DNA from 2 places in the Clostridium amazonense genome. Region 1 is predicted to be linked to the other one. Evidence: riboswitches for the same ligand, from Rfam matches in the RefSeq annotation. Region 1 holds a riboswitch; the other holds the start of a gene.
The links. Region 1 has a riboswitch for fluoride ahead of AC07E4_RS14705 (chloride channel protein). Riboswitches for the same ligand answer to the same signal wherever they lie in the genome.

Region 1 (6,921 bases):
CAAACTTCCACGGCAAATACGATATATATGATTTGGTATCTTGTATTGCACCAAGACGACTGCTTATTGTTTCTGCGGAAGATGATAAATATTCAAAAGATGCTTCATATATCGTTGAAAAAGCCAGCTCAACCTATTTAGAATATGATGCCTTACAAAACCTGCACCACAAGAGATACCCAGGTGGTCATGGATTGACGAAAGAACGATTCGATTTTATTATAGAGTGGCTTGATTCAAATGCGAAACATTTTGTAGTGTAAGCATAATGAGAAACTAACAAATTTCAATTTGTAGAGTAGAGTTTGTGAACAATTTTAAAATATTATGGAAAAAAATTAAATATTGAATCTTCTAAATACCGTACCATTCAAAAATGAATTTGCGGTATTTTTTATGTCGTATTTCAAATATAAAATTACTGTATTATATAAAGCAAAATAAGTATTAAAATTTGTTATTTTAAAATTGAATAGCACAGTATTTGAAAAATACACTATAATTACATTATAATAGTTATAAAGTGTGAGTTAACTATATCTAGGATAATATACATTGGAAGTTTGGGAGGTAACTATGAATAATAAAGACAAAAAAAACACAGTGGAAAAATATATGACACTATATATGAGCATTGGAATGTGTTTCGGTGTTTCAGGTGGATTAATATTTGGAATGATTATTTACCCTGATAATATGACTCTTGGAATGTGTTTTGGACTTCCAATTGGTATGGGCATCGGTATGGTAATAGGTCAAGCAAAAGATAAACGTCTTTCTGAAAATATAATGATAATAAAAAAAATCAAAACTGTGAATGATTCAACAGATTTAGTGATTTATGTTAGTGATAAAAATGAAATGGAAAAACAATATAGTGTTACTAATAAAAAAATGCAAGAAGAAAAATTCGTAGAAGGTGACCGAGTGGCAGAAGAAACAGATGGTTCTTTAGTATCATTAGAAAGTAAATAAAATTATATAAAGTTGATAATAGTAATATATCATGAAAATATAACGTAGATACCGTATTATTCAAAAGTGAATATGCGGTATTTTTTTGTAATTTAAAAAGATTAAGAGGCGAAATAATGATTATATAATTTTATGGATAAGTAACAGTGGTAGATTTAAATTTCAAAATTAATGTAATAATGAAGAAGAATAGTCACATTACAAAAATAAAATTAATCTATGATTATATTGCAAAATAATTATTAAATTTGTTCTTTGATAATAGAACTACACAGTATTTTACAAAATATGGTACAATTATATTGTAATAATAGAATTACTAGAAAGGAGAATGAAAATGTTAATCAGGATAGGCTCAAAAGAAGAGTTGAAGCATTTATGGGGAAATAATAACTTGCCTACTAAAACATATTTTATAGATGGTATTGAAAAAGGAAACATAGAATTTTGGACAATTGAAAATGAAATAGATAGATCACTGATAGGTGAACTTTATATATTTTGGGATTCTCAAGATAAGGATGAAGCCAATGGTAAGGAAAGAGCATATCTTTGTGCTTTTAGAGTTGATAAGGAGTTTCAGGGACGAGGACTGGGAAAGATGCTAATGCAAAGAGTTTTACGCAGGGTTATAGAGAAAGGTTTTAGCGAGGTGACCATAGGGGTAGATAATGATGAGGCGGAAAAATTAACCTGCATGTATAAAGTCTGGGGATTTTCGAAATTAGTAAAAATGCAAAATATTGATCATCATTATATTGATAAAAATAATAATCCTACACATTATGAAACACCATATGCGTTATACTTAAATAAATTATTTAAAGCATAATTTAGTATATAATTTTAATATTAAACATCAAGAGTGACAAAATAATAACTTATAAAAATACCGTACTATTCAAAACTGAATATACGGTATTTTTTATTTGGTAATTCAAATATAAAATTGCTTTATGATTAAATAATGAAGTAATTAATAGATAGTGTGGTATTTACAAAATATGTTATGATTGATTCGTGATAGTATTATTATGAGATATAACTTTATTTGTAAACTACCTTATTAATAATACGTAGAAATATTTTTAGTAGGAGGTAAAGTGATGAAAAATATTAAATGTATATTTTTTGATATAGGTTATACATTGATTAATGAAGATGATGTATGGCAGCAGAGGTGTTTGGAACAATCACAAACAGAAGAAGCAAAATTACTTAATTTATCACCTGAACAAATATATGCTGAAATTGTTCAAGCTTCTTTAGATTATAAACCACAATATCGAACAGTTATAAAAAAGTTTGGCTTTAAAAATCAAGCTCCTTATAAGCATAATCTTGAAAAACTATATGATAATGCGAATGTAGTACTACAGACTTTATCCAAGAGATATGAATTAGGGATTATTGCAAATCAAACAGATGGACTTATAGATAGATTAAGAGAATTAGGAATTTTAAAATATTTTTCATTTATAATTTCATCATGGGATTATCAGATTATGAAGCCAAATATTAAACTTTTTGAGATTGCAGTAGAAAAATCAGGATATAAAGCATCAGAAATAGTTATGGTTGGAGATCGATTAGATAACGATATATTTCCAGCAAAGCAAATTGGAATGAAGACAATATGGATTAAGCAGGGATTTGGTGGAATTCAGAATCCAAAATCAGATGAATATATTCCTAATATAGAGATTTCACAATTAAACGACTTACTTGAGGTGTTATAATAAGAATTTTTTCGAAAGTACTGTAGTAATAGTCTATATACTAATTTATCTATTAAATAACATAACTATTTAAATAATAGATGTAAAAATGCTTTTTAAATTAAATAATTGATTATTTACAAAATATGTTACAATTAATTTAGGATAGTAAATAAATATGATATATAAAAGATGTGAACCAATTCGATAAATAGGAATTTATAATTAAGATTATTTATACTTGGTGAGGTGATTTATAATGATTACATATAAAGTATTGGATGCCAACGATGTGAATCTCTCGTTGTTCGAATCTTTTGATAGGACGCAGAATGTAACTAGGTGCTGGAGAAAAATAAACGGTGAATGGTTCATTAAAGATGTACCATTTGTTGATAACTGGTGTGAGGAAGAATATCGGGAAGGGGTTTTGTACCTGGAAAATCTAATTAATTCCAACGGATATGTTGTTGGTGCTTTCTGTCATGGATATCTGAAGGGATTTGCATCTGTAGAGCCAGTTATATTTGGCATACATGCTAAATACATGGATTTATCCAACATTCATGTATCACAGGATATGCGTGGAGAAGGAATTGGAAAAGAATTATTTAGTTTAGCAAAAAAGTGGGCAAAAGAGCATCATGCCGAAAAATTATATATATCAGCTCATTCGGCAATAGAAAGTCAAGCTTTTTATCGAGCGATGGGGTGTGTGGAAGCTGTTGAATATAATAAAGAGCTTGCAGAAAAAGAACCTTGTGATTGCCAACTAGAGTGTGTTTTATGACTAATATAGAATCAAAGTATATCGAGGATGACTGTAATCCAAGTATATATTCCAATAGTATCAATTTCTAGTTCATACATAAGTAGATATAGAATTTACCACATTTCTTATTTTAAATAATGAATTATTGTATTAAGTTCTGAGGGTTAAAGGGGATTTTTAGGAGGCTTTTTTTATGAAACATGAAGTGTCAAGTGGTGCAGTGGTATTTACACGCAAAGAAAATGATGTTTACTTCGTTATTGTTAAATCTTTAGAAGGACATTATGGATTTCCTAAAGGTCATATTGAAGGAATGGAAACAGAAAAAGAGACTGCATTAAGAGAAATATATGAAGAAATAGGTATAAGACCTCAAATTATTGATGGTTTTAGGACAATGGATGAATATATAATTCCTAATAAGGAAGAGATAATTAAAGAAGTAATATATTTTGTTGCAGAGTATGATAATCAACAGATATGTTATCAAGAAGAAGAATTAGATGGGGCATATTTAATTAAATATGAAGACGCAATGGAAGTTTTAAATTTTGATAGTTCAAAAAGAATATTAAGTGAAGCAAAGGACTTTATTGAAAAAATTTCAATTTGCTAAGGAATTTAAAAATAAGGAGATATATTAAATATGTGATTTAAAAGAATAAACAATAATTTATTTGTAAAATATGGTATAGTTAATTTATTAAATCAAAACATATTTTTATACTATAAATAGAAAAGGGGATTGAAATGGTTTTATTAATAGTTGATACACAAAAATTAATAGTGAATGAAAAATTATATGAATTTGATAGGTTTGTATCTAATGTTAAAGAACTAATAAATAAAGCTAGAACAAATAGAATTGAAGTAATATATGTACGTCATGACGATGGACAAGATAGTGAATTAACAAAAGGAAATATTGGATTTGAAATATATGAAGAGTTTAAACCAATAAATGGAGAACGAATATTCGACAAAAATGTTAATAGTGCTTTTAAAGGAACTGGTTTGTTAGAGTATTTAATAAATAAGGGTGAAAAAGATATAATTATTGCAGGACTTCAAACAGACTATTGTATTGATGCTACTATAAAATGCGGATTTGAACATGGATTTAATATTATAGTTCCAGAATATGCAAATACAACAGTAAATAATAAATTTATGTCATCAGAACAAAGTTATAGATATTATAATGAATTTATTTGGAATGGAAGATATGCAAAATGCATTTCAATAGATGAAACAATTATAAAGATGAATTCTTAAATTTAAGTTATATATAGGAATCCAAGTTGGAACTTTAAGTTATTCATGTTTCAGTTGAGAAAGAAAAATTTAAAGTGTTATACAAAATTAACAATTAACGATTAACAATTAACAATTAAGGATAAAACTGAAGTATCAGTTTTTAAAATCAATTTTTATGATAATTTGCTAAGCAAATTACTTGAAAACAATATAAAAACGTAGTTTTTAAGCATTTCTATTTTTAGATATTAAAAGCGAAGTGAGTAATATCAACTATAACTTTTCACTTTTCACTTTTAACTCTTACTTGGTTCCAAATATAAAAATAGAAATAAACTGTAAGCTTAATAATATCATTTGATAAAGAGATTACTTTAAATTTGAACTTGGAACACTATAGATTGAACTATATATTTAAGTTTGATATAATATTTTTTATTAGGGAATGAATGTCTCCCTTGATTTATATCAAAACTGCTTAATAAGCTAATGACTTCTACAACTTTCTTTGTTGTAGTTTCATTAGCTTTTTTTATATGAATATTTAAAATTAAGGAGAAAATATGAGTAAGATAAAAATTTTAAAATTAGTGTTGATTTCAGCAATAATAGGAGGATTATCTGGTGTAATTATTGGAGGATTTCTTATATTGCTTGAGAAGGTTATTGAATTAAACTTAAAGTACGACTTGCTAATATTGTTACTACCTTTATCTGGAGTGTTAATGACTTTTCTTTATAAAAAGTATGGTAAAAACTCAAAAAAGGGAAATAACTTAATTATTGAAAATATTAATGGGCGTAATGAAAAAATACATTTAGTTATGGCACCATTAGTTTTTATAGGGACAATTTTAACACATTTATTTGGAGGATCAGTAGGCAGGGAAGGTACAGGTGTGCAAATTGGTGGAACTATTGGAAACTTATTTGCAGATATCTTTAAAAAATATGATTTGGATAGAAAAATATTATTGATTAGTGGGGTTTCTTCTGGATTTTCTGCTGTGTTTGGAACACCGATTGCTGGGAGTATATTTGCAGTAGAAGTTTCAACTGTGGGTAGTTTAACTTATGCGTCTATGTTACCAGCTATAACAGCTGCTATAGTTGGCGATAAAGTTGTAAGGTTTTTAGGTGTATCGCACTCTCACTTTCAAATACCACCTATAGAATCTTTTGATTTTATTAATATCGAAAAAGTTATATTACTTTCAATTTGCTTTGGAATTATTAGTAAATTATTTGTATATATGACTGATTTCTTTAAGGTTATTTTTAATAAATATATTAAAGATGATTATATAAAAATTTTTATTGGTGGGTCAATTATGGTTTGTATAACATTTTTATTAGGAAATAGATTATATAACAATTTAAGTTTAGGGTTATTAATGGATTCGTTTGAAGGCAATGTTCCATATTTTGCTTTTATCATAAAACTCACACTAACAACTCTTTGTTTAAGTGTTGGATATCAAGGAGGAGAAGTAACACCACTATTTGTTATAGGGGCAACATTAGGAGCAACATTATCACCTATAGTTGGTATTCCGGTTGCTTTTTCAGCAGCTTTGGGATTAATAGGTGTTTTTGCTGGTGCTACTAACGCACCTATTGCTTCATTTATATTATATCTTGAGCTTTTTGGTTCAAATAATATGATTTTTGCAATAATTGTTTGTATAATAAGTGTGTTTATTTCAGGCAGAAAGGGAATCTATTCATCACAGGTTTGGTTGGAGTATTAAATGTAAATTAAAACACTGTATTTACAGAATATGTTATAATTGGATTGTAATAATAATTTATAATAGAGAAATTAAATAGGGGAGGGGTATATGAACATTTCATTTAAAGAAAATGAAAATAATATTTTATTTGTAATTTCTGAGTATCCCAATGAATATAAAAGCATTCTTGAAAGCCAATATTACTCTTTAGAACATGGAAATTTTGTAAAGAAGTATCCTAAAAACATTGATAATATAGATAATATTAAAATGAATTTCAAGAATTATGCAGAAGAAATGTTTTTACAAATGGGATACTTAAAAGAAGTTCAATGGGAAAAAGCTTTGTTATCATTTATAAATAAAATTAAAGGTTATGATATAGATTGGTGGTTAACTGGCAGTTGTGCTTTGTGCATAAGAGGAATTTCTGTTATGCCTCATGATGTTGATATTATGCTAAATT
Region 2 (6,921 bases), on a different contig from region 1:
ATGTGTCAGAAGAAGAAAATAAAAGATTAGATGATTTAGTAAATACAACAGAAGCAATATCAGAAAAATCTCAATTGACACTTGATAATTCATTGGAAAGTACAAAAATATTAGATGAGTTTTTAAATACAAATAAAATAGTTTCTGATAAAACTAAAGATATAGAAGATAAATCAAAAGAGATTATTAAACTGTCTAATACAAATGAAAAAAAATTAGGAGAAATAGTTACTATAATTTCAGGAATTAAAGAAAGCGTAGGAAGTACTTTTGAAGCTACTAAACTACTTGATGATAAATCAAAGGAAATTGACAGTATTATTGAACTTATTTCAAAAATTTCTAACCAAACAAATTTGCTTGCTCTAAATGCATCCATTGAAGCTGCTAGGGCTGGAGAATATGGAAAAGGATTTTCAGTTGTAGCTGATGAAATAAGAAAACTTGCAGAAAACACTAATGCTTCACTTCAAGATGTTAGCAATATAACAAATGAATTAAAAGGATTAGTTAATAATGTTGAAAGTCTTATGAATGAAAACACTGAAAGAATTGATACAGGAGATTTCATTATAAATGAGACAGTTAAAAATATAAAAGTTATGTTAAAAGATTTAAATATTTCAGATGAAAAAATTAAAGAGATTAGTGGATTAATTGATGAACTATTAAATGAAACTGAAAATGTAGTTAACTTTAATAATGATATATATATTTCTACAAAAGAAACTATGGACTCATTTAATATGGTAAATGAAGCAGTTACTCAAACAGCAGCTATGAGTCAAGAGTTATCAGCAAGTTCTGAGGAACTTAGAAGTATGTCATTAGAAATGAATGAACTTATTTCTAATGGAGATTAAATAAATCAAATGAGTTTTATATATAGGATATTTAGAAGTACCATTATTAACTGTAAATTTATAAAAAAGTATACTAGCAACAATATGCATGTGTGTAATGTTGCTAGTATTAAAAAGTCCAGTAAGTTTATTTACTGGACTTTTACATATATTTAAATTATTTTTTAAACTGCAAATTTAGTTACTATTTCTCGAAGTTCAGAATTGTTTTCTTTAACCCAAGTGCAGAAATCTTTATTGCTATCTTTAATTTTTAAAGCGATTTCATATAAAAATTCAGGAACTTTAGAGAATTCAATGTCTCCATAGCATTCACCTAAAGCAGCTTTTCCAACACCTACATTTCCACCAATATGAAGTTCAAAAACTCCTGTAGATTTGTCATTTACTCTTTTCATTTTTCCAGTTAAACCTATTTCACCAATTTGATGAACTCCACAAGAGTTTCCACATCCTGAAATATGAATTCTAGGAAGTATGTCTGAGTTGAAATTATGTTCTCTAAAGTAATCTACTATAGAATTAAGTTCTTTTTGGCTTTCAAGTAGTCCCATTTGACAAATAGGTACACCTATACAAGAAACACTTTGCTCTAAGGCTGTTTCTCCTCCTAATTTTGATGTGGCTTTAAGCATTGATTCAGCTTCTTTACCATTTAAATTTATAAAGTAAATGCCTTCTGTCATAGCAAGTCTTATAATTGGATTTTCAATTTTATCAAGTTCATCTAAAATGACTTTAAAATCTTTCATGCTAAGCTGACCACCAATTGGATGGAAGTAAACACTATAAAGACCAGATTGTTTTTGTTTAAATAGTCGCTTATCTTGAATGGTTGTTTCTAAACCTTCTTTAGTATAATTTATTAGTTCAGGATTTACATCTAAACCGCCTTTTTCTTTAGCTTGTTTTAAATATTTTTTATATTCATTTAAGAAACCTTCTTCACCTAATTTTTCAACCATATATCTTATACGAGCTTTACTTTTATTTTCATAGTTTCCTTCGTTTATAAAAAGATTGGTCATAGCTTCTATGTGGTATAATACATCCTTAGGTTCAACAAGTTCATCAAGTTCTAAACTTAATTTAGGATTTCTTCCAAGACCACCACCTAAAAACACTTTGAAATAATTTTTATTATCTTTTTTGCATGCTACAAAACCTAAATCATGAACAGTACAGTGACCTTCGTCTACATTATTATTAGAAAAAGCAACTTTTAGTTTTCTAGGTAATTTGTATGTATATATTTTTTTAAGAAAATGATTATTAGCAGCAATAGCATATGGTGTAACATCAAAAATTTCATTAGGATCTACACCAGATAGAGGAGACATGGCAACATTTCTTGGATAGTTTCCGCCAGCACCTCTAGTGTAAATATTATGTTTTAAACCTTCTTCCATGACTTCACAAATATCTTCTATAGAGAGTCCATGAAATTGAATAGCTTGACGAGTAGTTAAATGAATATGATCTAAATTATATTTTTTAGCCATATCATATATAATTTTTAGTTCTTCTTTAGACGTAATTCCTGAAGGAATTCTAAGTCTAATCATAAAAGACTGTCCATCTCTATGAGCATATGCTCCAAAGCCACCAGACACTCCTTTAAATTCCATTTTAGTAATTTCTTTATTCAAAAATTTTAATCCTGTTTCTTTAAAACCAGGAATTTCACTTAATAATATTTCTTTTAATTTATCCATTTCATCACCTTTTCCAAAATTAAACTTTAAGTTATTAAAATTCATTTTTATTTATAACCTTAGTATTAATTGTTGAAAGAATTATTATACTGTTATTAATCATTAATTTTATTTAAACATTTAGGTGCAAAGATTTTTATGCCTATAGCACCAATTGGAGCAGTTATTAAAACACTTAAAAGAGCAATAGCCTGCATAATTTCACCACCAGCTACGCCCATTTGAAGAGGAATACCAGCCTTAGCAGATTGAACTGTTGCCTTAGGAAGATAAGCTACAACACAAAATAATCTTTCCTTCATTGTAAGATTTGTATTTACTAGAGATAATAAAACACCTAAAGACCTAAATGAAAGAGAAATTGTTAAAATTATTACTCCAATTTTTAAATAACCTAAAGCTAAAGATGGATTTATTGCCATACCTACAAAAACAAAAAGATATAGCTTCCCTAGTTTCCAGAATTTATCCATTTTAGTTTTTATATATAGTGCACTATCTTCTGTTTGAGATCTTAAGAAAAATCCATATAACATTATTGTTAATAATGAATTAAATACTTCAATTTTGAATCTAGATTCTATAATTCTAAGAATAATACATATTGAAAATACAAATATAACTTTCAAGTATTTAGTTTTAAATTTAGATATAACAAAAGTTGAAAGTTTGCAAAGTATATATGAAATTATTATGCTTAAAATTATAGTTATTGGAATTGTAGATATACTTTTTATTAGTAAAAAATCTCCACCAGAACTTTTTTGCATATATAAAGATAAAAAAGTAGTAAAAAGTGTTATAGCAACAGTATCATCAGCAGAAGCTCCTACTAAAAGCATTTCTGGAATAGATTTATCTTCACCAAGCCTTTTATCAATTAAGTCAAGCATGGAAGGAATAAGCACAGCAGGACTTACAGCTGCAATTATAAAGCCTAAAATTGCTCCTTGAATAAAATCAAAACCTAAAAAAATTGTACTAAGATATGCAATTATAAAGCCTTCTATAGTTGCTGGTACTATACTTAATAAAATAGCAGGACGACCAATTTTGTGCATTTGATTTTTGCTAATTCCAAGACCAGCAATAAATAATACGGTTATAAGAGCAAAATCTTTTATGAAAGGAGCTACAGAAATAGTGATATTAGGAACTAATTTAAAACAATAAGGTCCTATAAGCATTCCTAGAAGCATCATTCCAATAAGAGAAGGCAATTTAATTAACTCTGCTAGCTTTCCACTAAAATTGGAGAGTAGGCATATTATGAGTAAACTAATAAGTAAAATAAAAAAAGTCATAAAAACCTCCTAAAATACATCAATATTAAATTTTTATGTAGGAGTCATCAGCCAAAGATTGGCATTTAAAGGCGAACCCCATCACCTATTGGAAATTTTTTTATAAATGAAATGTTTAAAAGATATGATTAAGTTAAATAAGATTATAATAACAAAATATATTTTACAATTTTTATTAATTGGAGTCAATAGATGAGAAAAGACTTGAAAATATAAACAATTCTATTTAAGTGGATATATTTATAGATATTTATATGTATTTTATAAAAATATTATCAAAGTATGAATAATTAGGATTTATATAAATATTAGTAGAATAGATAAATAAAAAATATTTGTTTTAGGTAGGTGAATTTTGTGAAGTCAATTTTAAAAGTTAAAGGGGAGAAAAACATATTTCTTCTTTTAATCAGTTTAATTTTTGTTTTAGGATTATCTATAATAATAAGCATTATAACAAGGTCAGCACCAAATATTTATTTAGGGCTTATGAGACCTAAATTTGCACCACCACCAATTGTTTTTGGAATAGTTTGGCCTATATTATATGTTTTAATGGCATTAGCTTTTTATAGAATACTTATGCTTGGAAGTTTAGGTGAAGATGTTACTTTTGAGGTAGTTATTTTTATAATACAATTTGCATTAAATTTATTATGGCCAATATTATTCTTTTATTTTAATTTTAGATTATTAGCACTTATAGATTTAGCATGTTTAATTATAGTATTAATAATTACAGTTATAAAGTTTTATAAAAAAGATAGAATAGCCGGTATATTATTAATTCCGTACTTAATTTGGTCTAGCTTTGCACTTATATTAAATTATGAAGTATATAGACTAAATAAAAATTTGTAGTGCAAGTTGAAAGATGAAATTATTCTTATTTCAATTGAGAACGAGCAATTAGAAGTGTTGTACAAAAATTAACAATTAACGATAAAACTGAAGTCTCAGTTTTTTAATCAAATTTTATAATATTTTTCAAAGTAAATAATTTAAATATTATATAAAAACTAGTTTTTATGTGTTTCTATTTTTAGATATTAGGAACAAAGAGAGTAATATTTACCATAACTTTTAACTTTTCACTCTTAGTTCTTAATTGGTTTAAGATACAAACATAGGAATAAAATATAATTTTAGTAATATCATTTGATAAAAAGATTACTTTGAGTTTGAACCCTATATGTAATAATCCAATTCATAAATAAGTTATAGTTGTTTGAATTGGATTTTTTTAATGTTTTTATACAAGTAAAACTCTGAATAATGAAGCTAGGGAATAGTGTGAAGATTTAATATATTTTACAAATTTATGGATAAAATTTAAATTAGATGATATAATTGTAAAAATATAATAAAAAGTAAAAATATAGAATAAAAATTCCAAGACTATTAAAGGGGAGTTTGAGAATGATGAATATTAATATTGAAACAGATAACTTAATTGTTAGACCTTTTTCATCAGTTGATGTAGAAGATGCGGCTTATTATAGTCAGCAACCAAAGGTGTCTTATTGGATGGCTGATATGGTTATGCATGATGAAAAAGAGGCACTTGATTGGATAGAATGGATAAATAAAAAATTTGATATTAGTGAACCATTTATAATGCTAGCAATTGAGCATAAGTGTGATCATAAATGTATTGGCTTTGTTGGTGTTCATGCACAAGCTATGGTAGATAATGAAGTTGAGATTTCATATGCTGTTTCAGATAACTATCAAGGCAAAGGATATGGTACTGAAGCTGCTAAAACATTAATTAAGTGGATTTTTAAAAATACTGAGTTAAAAGAATTAGTTGCTATTGTTAAGCCAGATAATATACCTTCTAATACTGTAATTAAAAAGCTTGGTTTTCAAGCGTTTGGTAATAAGGTGGCAAAATACTGCGGCGAAATGTGTAAATTTAATTATTACAAATTATATAAGAAGCTTTCATAATATGTTTATTAAACCACATAAATATTGAAATTTAAGATATGAATAATGTTCTTTTAAAATTGAAGAATACGGTAATTAAAAATTATGATATAATTTACTGACATTATATTGGAAATTAGCTATAAAACTAATTTATGATAAGTAGAAAAATTATAGGAAAATTAAAAATATAGGGGAGAAAAATTATGTTTAGCTTACAAATTTGTGATGATAAGAAAGTAATAGAATATAAGAAATCATTTAAGAGAATTGCAGTAAGAGGAGTTGTTATAAGGGGAGAAGAAATATTACTTGTCAAATCAAATAAAGGTGATTATAAGTTTCCTGGTGGAGGAATAAATAAGGGAGAAAGCCACAATGAAGCTTTAATGAGAGAAGTTGCTGAGGAAACAGGGTATAGTATAGAAAGTATTTTGGAATTAATAGGTAAGATAAAAGAAGTTTCTAAGGATAAATTTGAAAGTGAATGTAAATTTATAATGTATTCCTATTATTATAAATGTTCCGTTATGGATGAAGTTAAAGAACAAAAACTAGATGAGTATGAACAAGAACTAGGGTTTATGAGTGAATGGGTTAATATAAAAGAAGCCATAAAAAATAATGAAAATATACTAGCTAATGGTAATATAAATACTACAAGTTGGATAAGAAGAGAAACTTTAGCCTTAAATAATATTTATGAAATTATTAAAAAAGAAAAATGTAATAGTTAATTTAATGGATATAAAGTTTATAAGATTACGAATGAAGAAATGATTAGTTGCATCAATGGACAAATCTCTATTATATAAAATTTAATGAATAGAAAATTTTAAACATATGTTAAAAGACCACTTGGGTGTGGTCCTTTAATATTGTATTAGTAGAATTTATAATAATATTTAAGTGATAAAATTAATTTAGATTTAAATTCTTTAGTTTTTCTTTTAAAATTATTTCAATTGTATTTGTAGCATTTTCAATAAATTTATTCATTTCTTCTTCTGTTAGGTATTTAAAGTTTTCTTTAGTTAATGTGTTTTCACCTAAATAATATTCACATATGTTTTTAACACTTTTAGTAAAAGCTCCTTTAGGAAAGTA

Region 2: another riboswitch for fluoride. It lies ahead of AC07E4_RS11055 (cation:proton antiporter domain-containing protein); the one in region 1 lies ahead of AC07E4_RS14705 (chloride channel protein).

What each region holds. Positions count from the first base shown of each region.
Region 1 is NZ_JBWKMH010000033.1:50,138-57,058, reverse strand. Features, by position in the region: gene AC07E4_RS14740 (alpha/beta hydrolase family protein) at 1-263, shown strand, start outside; gene AC07E4_RS14735 (hypothetical protein) at 577-975, shown strand; gene AC07E4_RS14730 (GNAT family N-acetyltransferase) at 1,313-1,807, shown strand; gene AC07E4_RS14725 (HAD family hydrolase) at 2,082-2,714, shown strand; gene AC07E4_RS14720 (GNAT family N-acetyltransferase) at 2,953-3,483, shown strand; gene AC07E4_RS14715 (bis(5'-nucleosyl)-tetraphosphatase) at 3,659-4,081, shown strand; gene AC07E4_RS14710 (cysteine hydrolase family protein) at 4,216-4,740, shown strand; fluoride riboswitch at 5,155-5,228, shown strand; gene AC07E4_RS14705 (chloride channel protein) at 5,286-6,473, shown strand; gene AC07E4_RS14700 (nucleotidyltransferase family protein) at 6,564-6,921, shown strand, end outside.
Region 2 is NZ_JBWKMH010000024.1:369,933-376,853, reverse strand. Features, by position in the region: gene AC07E4_RS11065 (methyl-accepting chemotaxis protein) at 1-863, shown strand, start outside; gene AC07E4_RS11060 (nitrite/sulfite reductase) at 1,028-2,578, opposite strand; gene AC07E4_RS11055 (cation:proton antiporter domain-containing protein) at 2,674-3,882, opposite strand; fluoride riboswitch at 3,914-3,977, opposite strand; gene AC07E4_RS11050 (TspO/MBR family protein) at 4,240-4,743, shown strand; gene AC07E4_RS11045 (GNAT family N-acetyltransferase) at 5,302-5,835, shown strand; gene AC07E4_RS11040 (NUDIX hydrolase) at 6,021-6,551, shown strand; gene AC07E4_RS11035 (zinc dependent phospholipase C family protein) at 6,733-6,921, opposite strand, start outside.